DNA from 2 places in the Rothia sp. P7208 genome. Region 2 is predicted to be linked to the other one. Evidence: riboswitches for the same ligand, from Rfam matches in the RefSeq annotation. Region 2 holds a riboswitch; the other holds the start of a gene.
The links. Region 2 has a riboswitch for thiamine pyrophosphate ahead of ACN084_RS07500 (ECF transporter S component). Riboswitches for the same ligand answer to the same signal wherever they lie in the genome.
Positions count from the first base shown of each region.

Region 1: linked by a shared signal. The riboswitch ahead of ACN084_RS03435 (bifunctional hydroxymethylpyrimidine kinase/phosphomethylpyrimidine kinase) and the one ahead of ACN084_RS07500 (ECF transporter S component) in region 2 are both predicted to bind thiamine pyrophosphate.

Region 1 covers NZ_JBLXXW010000002.1:40,908-46,640, reverse strand. The annotation lists gene ACN084_RS03440 (Rne/Rng family ribonuclease) at 1-2,805, shown strand, start outside; TPP riboswitch at 2,977-3,071, shown strand; gene ACN084_RS03435 (bifunctional hydroxymethylpyrimidine kinase/phosphomethylpyrimidine kinase) at 3,065-4,666, shown strand; gene rplU (50S ribosomal protein L21) at 4,903-5,214, shown strand; gene rpmA (50S ribosomal protein L27) at 5,266-5,523, shown strand; gene obgE (GTPase ObgE) at 5,695-5,733, shown strand, end outside.
Region 2 covers NZ_JBLXXW010000008.1:48,935-54,667, reverse strand. The annotation lists gene ACN084_RS07510 (energy-coupling factor transporter transmembrane component T family protein) at 1-801, opposite strand, end outside; gene ACN084_RS07505 (ABC transporter ATP-binding protein) at 801-2,438, opposite strand; gene ACN084_RS07500 (ECF transporter S component) at 2,441-3,037, opposite strand; TPP riboswitch at 3,089-3,191, opposite strand; gene ACN084_RS07495 (DUF4235 domain-containing protein) at 3,383-3,661, shown strand; gene ACN084_RS07490 (MFS transporter) at 3,914-5,263, shown strand; gene ACN084_RS07485 (hypothetical protein) at 5,372-5,733, opposite strand, start outside.

The DNA.
Region 1 (5,733 bases), on a different contig from region 2:
GAAACAGAAGCTGAGCCAGAAGAAAAATCTCAACCTAAAACACAAAAAGAAATTCTCGCAGAAGAACTCAAAAACCTTACTGCTGCAGCTTCAACCTCAAATCTGCTGTTCTTCTCACCAAATCTTGAAGAAATTGCGGAAAAGACGCGTGCAGAACGTGAAGCTCGCCGTGAAGCGCTTGAAGCAGAACGCCGTCAACGTCGACTCGCAGAAATTAATCTTGACGACGACGAAGTTACTTCGCGGCGGCGGCGTCGTCGCCGCCGTGGAGAGCAAGATATCGAAATTGAAGGTGGTACTGAAGGCGATCCTGAAAACACCGTCACCAAGGTACGCACTCCACGCCTATCAGACTCACACACCACCAACCGTGTCACCGGAGTCCGTGGCTCTACTCGCCTTGAAGCTAAGAAGATTCGTCGCCGTGAATCACGCCATTCAGGACGTCGTCAACGCGGTATCACCGAAGCAGAATTCCTCGCGCGCCGTGAATCTGTTGAACGCCAGATGATTGTCCGCCAAAAAGATGACCGAATCCAAATTGGTGTTCTCGAAGACGGTGTACTAGCAGAGCATTTTGTCTCAAAAACTCAACAAGATTCTCTCATCGGTAACGTCTACCTTGGTAAGGTTCAGAATGTTCTTCCTTCCATGGAAGCAGCCTTCATCGACATCGGACGTGGACGAAATGCAGTACTCTACGCCGGCGAAGTTAACTGGGATGTCTCCGGGTTAGAAGGCACTCCACGAAAAATCGAAAATGCCCTCAAATCAGGTGATTCCGTACTTGTACAGGTCACCAAAGACCCTGTAGGCCATAAGGGCGCTCGTTTGACGAGCCAGGTATCGTTACCAGGGCGTTTCTTGGTATATGTTCCTGGCGGTTCTATGACCGGCATTTCCCGTAAACTGCCCGATACCGAACGCGCTCGTCTTAAGAAAATTCTCAAGGATAAACTTCCTGAAGGTGCCGGCGTTATCGTGCGCACTGCTGCTGAAGGAGCTTCTGAAGATGAGCTCACACACGATATTAATCGTCTGCGTGCTCAATGGGAAGATATTAAGAACCTTGCTGAAGCGCCCAAAACCTTGGCTCCTGAGATGTTGTATCAAGAGCCAGATTTGACCATTAAGACCGTTCGTGATGTCTTCAACGAAGATTTTAGTGCCATGGTTGTTCAAGGAGACTCTGCGTGGGACTCTATTGAAGCTTACTTAACTTATATGGCACCGGATCTCGTAGACCGTCTACAACGCTGGGATAACGAAGAAGACGTTTTTGAGCACTACCGTATTGAAGAACAACTTCATAAAGCTCTCGATCGTAAAGTTTTCTTGCCTTCTGGCGGTTCTTTGGTCATCGACCGGACCGAAGCGATGACGGTTGTTGACGTTAACACCGGAAAGTTCATCGGCTCTGGCGGAAACCTCGAAGAAACCGTTACGAAAAATAACCTTGAAGCAGCTGAAGAGATTGTTCGTCAGCTACGTTTGCGTGATATCGGCGGAATCATCGTCATTGACTTCATCGACATGGTTCTAGAATCAAATCGCGAATTGGTTTTGCGTCGTCTGGTAGAGTGCCTTGGCCGTGACCGCACCAAACACCAAGTTGCTGAAGTAACATCTTTGGGTCTGGTACAGATGACACGTAAACGTATGGGAACTGGGCTACTTGAAGTGTTCTCAGAAGCTTGCGAACACTGCTCTGGACGCGGACTACTTGTTCATGACCAACCTCTTAAAGGACGCTCCGGCGGCGCATCAGACTATATTCATCGTTATGAACGTACCGATCGTGAAGATCGTCGCCGTGCTCGTCATCAGAAGTCTGCGCGTATCCGCGAATCTCATGTTGAGACTCCTGCAGAAGAGTCCAACCTTGAACAGGAACATCGTGAAGAGTCTCGTCGCGCCGCAGTTGCTTCTATTGCTGCTGCAACACATGAAAATGACTCTTCTGAAGAATCCTTCGAACCTAAGAATCATCGTAAACGGAAACGTCGTAAAGCCTCACGCCGTGATGAGGATACGAAGAATACCGAACCGTTAGAGGACTCATCAGAGTTGGTGCTGACTATCGGTGGGGAAGTCGTTGAACTTCCTCATGCGCATGATCATGTAGAAGAACAGGAGTCTTCACCGGAAGATTCCTCCTTCACCTTGGAGTCTTTGGAACAAATCTTTGACTCTAAAGAGGGACAACAGCCTAATTCCACTGATATCAATGAGTCTGACAATGATGAAGACGTTTCTTCCCGTTTTACTCAAAACTCAGAGCGTTTAGCTGCCATTCAGGCGGGGGAGGCGCGAGCTCGTGCGGCACAAAAAGCTGGACGAGACGTGCAACGTAAAGAAGAGCAAGACTCTGCTCAGAAAGACGATGCTCCGGTGAAGCGTCGTCGTTCTCGTCGTGCTTCTGCACCGGTATCTTCTGCTGGAGCATCGGTGGCAGTAAGTGTATCTACGGGGGCTAAATCACAAGAGGTTCAGGAGCCTCGAGTCACTGGTGTTGCCCAACCTGGTCGCCAACAGTCTGTTGAGGAAGGAACTGCTCAAGAGGGCAAAGTTTCTGAACAATCTGCTGAGAATATGCCAGCACCTCGCAAGAAGCGTCGTTCTCGTCGTGCGGTAAGTGCTGGTGTAGGTTCTGCGGTTACGCGTCAAGAACTCTCAGAAGGGCATGCAGCTAAAAGTGTTGTTGCTTCTGTCATCGAAGTTTCAACGACTTCATCGCACGAAGAGCATACGGTAATGCTTGGTGTTGGTGTTTCAGCTGACCAGATTAAGCGTGAGGGACAATAATCCTATCGTTTTAAAACGCTAAAGAGGTGGTGTGCTTCAGATGGAGCGCACCACCTTTGTTTTATCTGCTTGTAAAGAAGAGTCATAATCGTTGTCTTCGCTGAAAACTCTAGCTGGTAGAAGCTATTTTTTCTAGGCTAGGTTTAAGCACTTTTACTATAGGTGCGTGAATATCAGGACACGGGGTGCTCTCTGTTGAGAGCTGAGAAAAACCCGCAGAACCTGCTCTTGTTAGTACAAGCGAAGGGATGTCGATTCTATGGGCGACACTTTAACATCACATAGTCTTTCTACCCAAAAATGTGAGTATCCACGGGTGCTTACCATTGCCGGTTCTGATTCTGGCGGTGGGGCGGGTATCCAAGCCGATTTAAAATCTATTGCAGCCCATGGCGGGTATGGTATGAGCGCTATTACTGCGTTGACTGCTCAAAATACTCGTGGTGTGCAACAGGCCTTTTTCCCTCCTGCACAGTTTCTATCCGAACAGTTAGAAGCAATTAGTGCTGATATTGATATCGATGCTGTCAAGATTGGCATGTTGGGAACTTCTGAGGTTATTACTGCGGTTCGTTCATGGTTACAGAAATATCGTCCTCCTATTGTGGTATTAGATCCTGTCATGGTAGCTACAAGTGGAGATTCTCTAGCAGAAGAAGAATCCGTATCAGAGCTTTCTTCATTATTTTCTTATGCTGATGTCATCACTCCTAATGCACATGAGATGGCTGTCCTTTTAGGTGAAGACGCTACGGAGCAATGGGAAGTGCTATGTTCTCAGGGGCAGCGCCTAGCTGATCGTCATGAGGTTGCAGTTCTTGTTAAAGGTGGCCATTGTTCAGGGGAGTGGACTTCTGATGCGCTGATGATGCCAGGTCATAGTGAACCAGTATGGGTCGGATCCTCTGAACGTGTGCAGGTTCGCACGACACACGGTACTGGTTGTTCTTTCTCTGCTGCTTTGGCTACCGAGCTTGCGCGTACAGGATGTTGGCAAACGGCCTTGGAACGCGTCAAGCGGTGGATTACTGGGGCTATTAAAAATGGTGAAAAACTTGATGTTGGTGGCGGCAACGGGCCGATTGACCATTTTTATCATGTTCATTCTGTAATCTCTGAACAAAGTGCGCGACTAAGCGACCTTGATAGGTACCTTCTGCATGCACAGGAGGTCGATATGGTTCGGGTGCGTGAGAGCTTTTCTGAATATGTATGGGAGTTAAGTACCTCTATCAGAGAACAGGTTAACAGCTGTCCTTTTGTTGAAGGTCTTGGTAATGGGTCTTTATCTCAGGACGCTTTTATTTATTATTTAGACCAAGATGGTTTATATCTTAAGGAATATTCTCGGGCGTTAGGTCAGGTTGGTATCGCTGCGCCAGATACTGAATCACGGATGTTCTTTGCTCATGGGGCGGTGGAGGCTGTTGAAGTTGAATCTGAATTGCATCGTCGCTGGGTGAGCCGTTTTAGTGATTCTGCGTATGTTACGGGTATCCCAAGTGCGACGACAGAGGCTTATACCGATTTTCTTCTAGCGCGTACTGGTGAAAGTTATGGTGTTGGTGCGGCTGCTGTTCTGCCGTGCTATTGGTTATACGCTGAGATTGGGAAAAACTTATATACTGCTTATCAGGAGTATGAGGGAAAGCACCCCTACGGGGAATGGCTTGAAGCGTACTCTTCGGAGGAGTTTCAGACATCAGCTCAGCAGGCTGTGAAGTTCGTCAACAAAATAGCTAGAATAGTGCCAGATTACGAGCTTATCTGCATGAAAAACGCGTTTTTGAGGGCTTGTTGGCTAGAGCTGCGTTTCTTTGAAGAACCAATTTCGGCGTGTCACTTGCCCTTGCGGGGGTAGTTGTCGTAGTCTTGTCTTTCGGTGCTTCTTAAGTTCGTTTTACACGTTCGAACCTGAGGGAGATACCACTGGTAGGAAACTACTAGATATGCTCGATGAGCGCGAATCCTTAGAAAGCTCAAGATTCAACGAGAAATCTTCTCAGAGTCTTGTTGCACTACATGTTTTGGTACCAGGATCTGCGCTCTTTCGAAAAATTGTTCAATATAAAGACGTCGAGAGAAGTGAGTTCCCAAGTGGCATACGCGATTGTCCGCGCTGGCGGCCGCCAGGAAAAGGTTTCCGTAGGAGACCTCGTTACCCTTGACCGCGTCGCTGGCGAGCCCGGTAGCACCATTGAGCTACCTGTACTGCTGCTGGTAGATGGGGACAAGGTCACTGCAGATGCAAAGACCCTGGCTTCCGCCAAGGTAACTGCTGAAAAGATTGAAGACCTCCGCGGTCCTAAAATCGTTATTCAGAAGTACAAGAATAAGACCGGTTATAAGAAGCGTCAGGGCTTCCGCGCAGAACTTACTACCGTTAAAATCACTGCGATTAACGCGTAAGTTCCCAACGTCCCGGATTTTCACATAATCTTTTACCTAAGGTAGGCACAGATGGCACATAAGAAGGGCGCAAGCTCCACCCGCAACGGCCGTGACTCTAACCCCCAGTACCTCGGTGTTAAGCGCTATGGCGGTCAGACCGTCAACGCAGGCGAGATTATCGTCCGCCAGCGCGGCACCCATTTCCACCCCGGCAACAATGTTGGCCGTGGCGGAGATGATACTCTGTTTGCTTTGGCAGCAGGTCAGGTTGAGTTCGGTACCCGTAAGGGCCGTAAAGTTGTCAACATTCTCGAAGTAGCTGAGTAATCTTAGCTATTACAGAATGAATAGAAGAGGGCATGCACACCTTGTGTTTGCCCTCTTTTGCATATAGTAAGCTGTTAACCTTCAGAGGTATAGCGTTAAATATCAAGACACTATTGTCAATAGGCGAAATATACGAGAAATAGTGTCTCAACGAAACAAGGAGAATTTTTCGTGGCAGAATTTGTTGACCGCGTTGTACTACATGTATCT
Region 2 (5,733 bases):
CTGCCAGATAAAAGTTAAGGTACCGGATCCTAAAGCACCTAAAACACCTGCCAAAACCGTCAGTACAACACCCACCGTAAACCATACGTCTACGAGACCGTACTGCGGTATACGAGCCCAAGTGCGAGTTGAAGCAGACCCAAAACCGCGGGCCTCCATCGTTATAGATAAGCGTGTACCACGACGAATAGCCTGAACTAACAAGGCGAAGCTCTGACCACAAAACGTTTTAACACGTTGCCACAACGTATCTTCTGATCCAAGACCGCGAGCGCGTCGAGCCTGCCCTAGTGTATTCCATTCGCTCAACAACAACCCGACAAGACGTAAAGCAACCAATGCTCCGAGCACAAAACGAACCGGCAATTTTGCGCTCTGCGCCAAAGAATCAGCAACGTCCGTTGGGTCGGTTGTTAGCATGAGCATCATCCCAGGAAGAACCATTGCCAAGCCACGAATAGTCAGAACAATACCTGTCACAAGAGAACCAGTGCTCATCGACAAAAATCCCATGTCAAAAAGCATCGTCCCTGTCTTCTCCACCAAAAGAGCAGTCGACCAGCCCGATAGTAGAACACCAAATAATACAGGCCAAAGCTGACCCAAAAGACGCACAGGGTTCAACCCCAGGGCCCATAAACCCACTAACTCGATACAAAAGATGATGGTGATGCTCACCCAATCTTTGAGCAGAATAAGGATAATTGTCAGAAGCAAAGTGAGCGCAACTTTAACCCCTGCATTAACGCTTCCAAGAATCCCTTCTTTTTCTGCGGTAGACGCAAAAATATCAAAACTCATCAACGTTCTTCTTCCCCGTGATAGTCTGATTCCGAGATAAGCCTTAGCTGTATTCCTCCTAAAGCACGCACAAAATCATCATCGTGAGTTACTGAAACGACTGCTGTGCCCTGTTCCAAGAGTTCTTGAATCAAAAGCACCAATTCCTTCCACGTATGAGCGTCTTGCCCAAAAGTAGGTTCGTCAAGAATGAGGACCTGAGGTGCTGTTGCCAATGCGGTTGCTACAGAAAGACGGCGTTTCTCACCCCCAGAAAGGGTGAACGGGTTTGCTCCTTCAAGATGACGCAAACGTAAACGTTCAGATAACGCGTCAATACGGTGTTTAAGAGCTTGTTCGTCGACAGGTTCTTGACGAAGCCGCGCAAGTTGTCGTGGCCCAAATTCAAGTTCTTCACGTACCGTAGCAGTTAAAAACTGTTGCTCAGGTTCTTGAAAGACTAGACCAATACGCGAAGCAATATCACGAGAACGCCACTGTGTCATATCAGGTGAAGGCTCCTTATACTGCCGTGACGGTGAAGGAGCAGCGTCTTCTAAAAATGCTGACGTTGCTACAATCTCCCCAGAAACAGGGTAGAGTAACCCAGCTAAGGTCAGAGCAAAAGTAGATTTTCCGGCACCATTACAGCCAAGGACACTTGTATGTTCACCAGCTCGGATAGAAGCATTAATCCCTGAAGAAACAATAGGCGCATCAAAAATATACGGTTCAGAACAATTCTTAAGGGCCTTTCGTCGTTTACGTCGCTCTCGTGCAGAAGGATAATGACGAGTTACTGCCACATTACGAGCACAAATTAGCTCTGCCCCAGCCTGTTGCGTTGAAGGAAGAACCTCTGGCGTGTAGTCAGGAACCCATACCCCCGCAGAAATAAGCTCTTCCCTCGCTTCTGCAAGAACCTCAGTAGGTGAACCGTCATGAGTAACACGTCCGCCTGCACCAAGAACAATAATTCTGTCCATATGCTCAGCCCACACACCAACACGATGTTCAATAACGACAAGGGTTGCTCCCGTATGTTTTTGTGCGCGTATTACGGCATCACGAACATCTTCAACACCAGCAGGATCAAGATTTGCTGTTGGTTCATCTAAGAAAATACCACCAGGATGCATCGCAAGGATGCCAGCCAACCCTAGTCGTTGTTTTTGTCCGCCAGATAGGGCACTCGTCGGATGTGATAAGTCAAACTTCTCTAAGCCAACATCTGCTAAAGCACGTTTAACACGTTCCCATATTTGTTCATGCGGCACACCTAAATTTTCGGGACCGAAAGCAACATCATCTCCTATACGAGATAGCACAATAGATGACTCTGGGTCCTGTTGCATGAGTCCTACTGCACCGTGAGCATCTTCAGCAGGTATACCATCAATGGTGATAGTGCCCTGTTGAGATTGACCATCATCGTCGTGTAATAGCCCGCCCATGGCGTGTAGAAGGGTTGATTTGCCTGCGCCAGAAGAACCCAAAAGAAGCACTTTTTGTCCAGGTTCAATGGTCAGATGTACAGATTCTAGAGTAGGTTTTTCTCGTCCTGCGTAATGCCAGCCAAACTCACGTACACTAATACGAACGCCACGCACCGGCTGAGAGTCAGCAGGCGGTGGCGTTATGGAAGATGTTGTATCCACGGTTAGGCGCGTGCTCGTTTCGACCGTCCAGAAGCCAAGGACGACAAGACACCCGTTTGTGCTAGTGCTTTCATTAAGAACCACGAAAGAACCCCAGCAAGCAATGCCCCAGAAATCGTTCCGCATGCCGTGTAAACCAGCATCTTTGCAAAAGAAAGCTCATTTGCGTAGTAGATGATAATTTCTGAGACGCCCATACCGAAACCAGATACTGCGCCGGCAAGAGCTGCGACCATAATATTCCACTGGCGGTAAAGGAATACCGCAAAAATTAGTTCTGCACCAAGACCTTGGATTAAGCCTGAGATAATAACGGACATACCAAAATGTGTGCCAAGGATACCCTCAATGATGGCGCCAAGAAGTTCACAATATAGTGCTGCACCAGGTTTACGGATAACAATTCCGCCCAGCACACCAGCAATCAGCCAGCCACCGCCGATAATAGGCATATATTCTGGTACCGTTGCAAAAATCGTTTTTGCCAGCGGGTAAATCGCAACAGACCAGAACCAGAAAATGAGTCCGCATGCTACGGACAGGACAGAGGCGATAACGATATCGTTAACTCGCCACGCTAAAGAAGATTTCTTAGCCATCGTAAATTTTCCTTCCCGAATACAGGAAGGGGAACGTTACACTACGTGAACGTTTGAGAGAACTCGACTTCCTAAACGCCGGTACTAACCGGATCAGGTTCGAGGGTCTGCTTTCGCACTCTCAGCACCTTACGGTGCTCCCCTGTCGCTTCTATACGTATATGTTTATACGGCTTTATTGTCAAAGCCTTGTTCAGTATAGTTTGTTCACCACGTTCAATTCCACCCTCCAGAGAAGTTATGACAATATCTGCAGTTTCCACGCTTTCTTAGAGAATTATTCGTGAGTAGTAATACGCTGTTGGGCTTCTCCTGTTATAGGATTGCTAAGGATACTCATCAACGATGGAGAAAAACATGAACCCCATTAATCTTGTAGGAACCGCAGCTTCTCTTGCTGGCATCACCGTGGCAAACAAAGCGCTCTCTGCAACATGGAAAAAAGTAACCGGAAATGAACCACCCGCAAGCAACCCCGACGATGATGAGCGTTGGCGAGACATCATTCTATGGTCACTTCTGACCGGTCTTGTTGGCACCGTTATCAAGGTCAGCATCACCCGTAAAACCAATGAGGTCAAAGCAAAACGCAAAAATGACCCCATCGGACAAAACGAAGTCTAAGAACACCACTTCTTAGAAAACCTCATCCTCGTGTAGACGGCAACAGTCATTTTGTTGCCGTCTACACTTCTTTAAACCCCATAAACTTACCGCTCATCAGCATTAACAAATCCTTTGAAGATAAGCCCACTAGAAGTGAACCTTAGACGGTGCACATAGTTCTGGTAAAAAGTACACAAATTTCTTCACTTTATCTTTGTTTCTGCGGGTATTTCACACCATTACCCACGCTCAATAGATACTCTTATCCTTATGAGCAAACACGCCAAAGAGCAGAACGAATCTGCACCATTAGGGACCCGAGGCACCATCACAGCCTGGGCATTATGGGACGCCGGTGGCGCCTCCTTCAACGCGGTCATGACAACATTCGTCTTCACCGTCTATCTCACCAGCAAAGCATTCGGCGATCCCAAAGACGCCTCCGAAATGCTCTCCACCGGCCTCGCCATTGCAGGACTGCTCATCGCATTACTTGCCCCCGTCACAGGACAACGCGCAGACGCATCAGGTCAACGCACCCTATGGTTAGCAGTCAACACATTCCTCACAGCCGTGCTCATGGCACTTTGCTTCTTCACATTCCCCGAACCACAATGGCTTCTCTACGGTGTAACGCTCATCTGCGCAGCAAACGTCATGAACGAGTTCGCCATCGTCAACTACAACGCGCTACTGCCAGAACTATCAACTCCCTCAACGGTTGGAAAAATTAGTGGTATCGGATGGTCTGCAGGCTACTTCGGCGGCATTATCGCCCTAGGAATCGTCCTCTTCGCATTTGTTGGGCTTAGCTCAGACACCGGTTTCTTAGGTATCTCACCCGATAACTCTTTGAATATTCGTGCAGTCGCCATCTTCTCAGCAGTATGGTCCATCGTGCTTAGCACACCGCTTGTTATTGCGCTCTACCGTCACGACCGTCGTCACCCCAAAAAACCAGTAGCACCCAAAGTTGGGCTCATAGACTCCTACAAAAAGCTCTGGGCAACACTAAAAGCCCTCTACAAAAACTCACCTAAAACCCTCGCATTCCTCTTTGCCTCCGCAATCTTCCGTGATGGCTTTACCGGCATTTTCACCTTCGGCGGTATCGTCGCCGCAGGTACTTTTGGGTTTAGCACCACAGAAATCATCATTTTCGCTATCGCAGGTAATGTTGTTGCCGGTATCGGTGCACTTCTCGGCGGTAAATTTGATGACCTCATCGGACCCAAACGAGTTATCGTCTCTAGCCTTGTCTTCTTGCTCATCTCTGCAACCCCGCTCCTATTTATCCAAAGCCCTATTGTCTTCTGGATTTGTGGATTAGGGCTCTGCGCTTTCGTCGGGCCAGCACAATCCGCGTCACGAACCTACCTCTCGCGTATCACCCCACCCGGGCATGAAGGAGAAATCTTCGGACTATACTCCACCACAGGACGCGCAGCAGCACCTCTAGCACCGCTACTATTTGGACTATTCGTCTGGGCGTTCGGCGCACAAATCTGGGGTATTCTTGGCATCATGGTGGTTCTCGCAGTAGGCCTGCTCCTGACCCTGCCACTACCACGAGTACACCGCAAAGAACACCAAGAAACCCTCGAAAAAGGGCAACTATAATACGCCACTTACCGCTTATCAAAGAATAGGGTGGGTGCTTACACTGTTGTGTAAGCACCCACCCTAGCTTTTTGTGTTGCACCATACGAGACAACAGCCACTAAAACATCACGGCTTCTGATAAGAAATCATCTGAGAATCCACAAGGTTCTGCAATGCCGTAGGAAACTGGTTATCAGGAATAGGCCCATACTGCTGTTCAATCCTCTGACGGAAAATATCCACAGGCAACGGCTCATCCAACAACAGCCAACTATCAGCGGCGAACTCCGACACCTCAGACAACAGCCCACCACCATAAATTAACGAAGCATCGTCTAAAAGCACAGCAGACGTACCCGAAACACGAGACACAAGACCCGCCGGTACTTCCTGCTCAACAGAATGAACAATCTGCCATGACGCAGAAGACTCCTCCGCCGGCGAAGACAATAACTCCCTAAACACCGGCAATGTCTGAGAAATCTCAG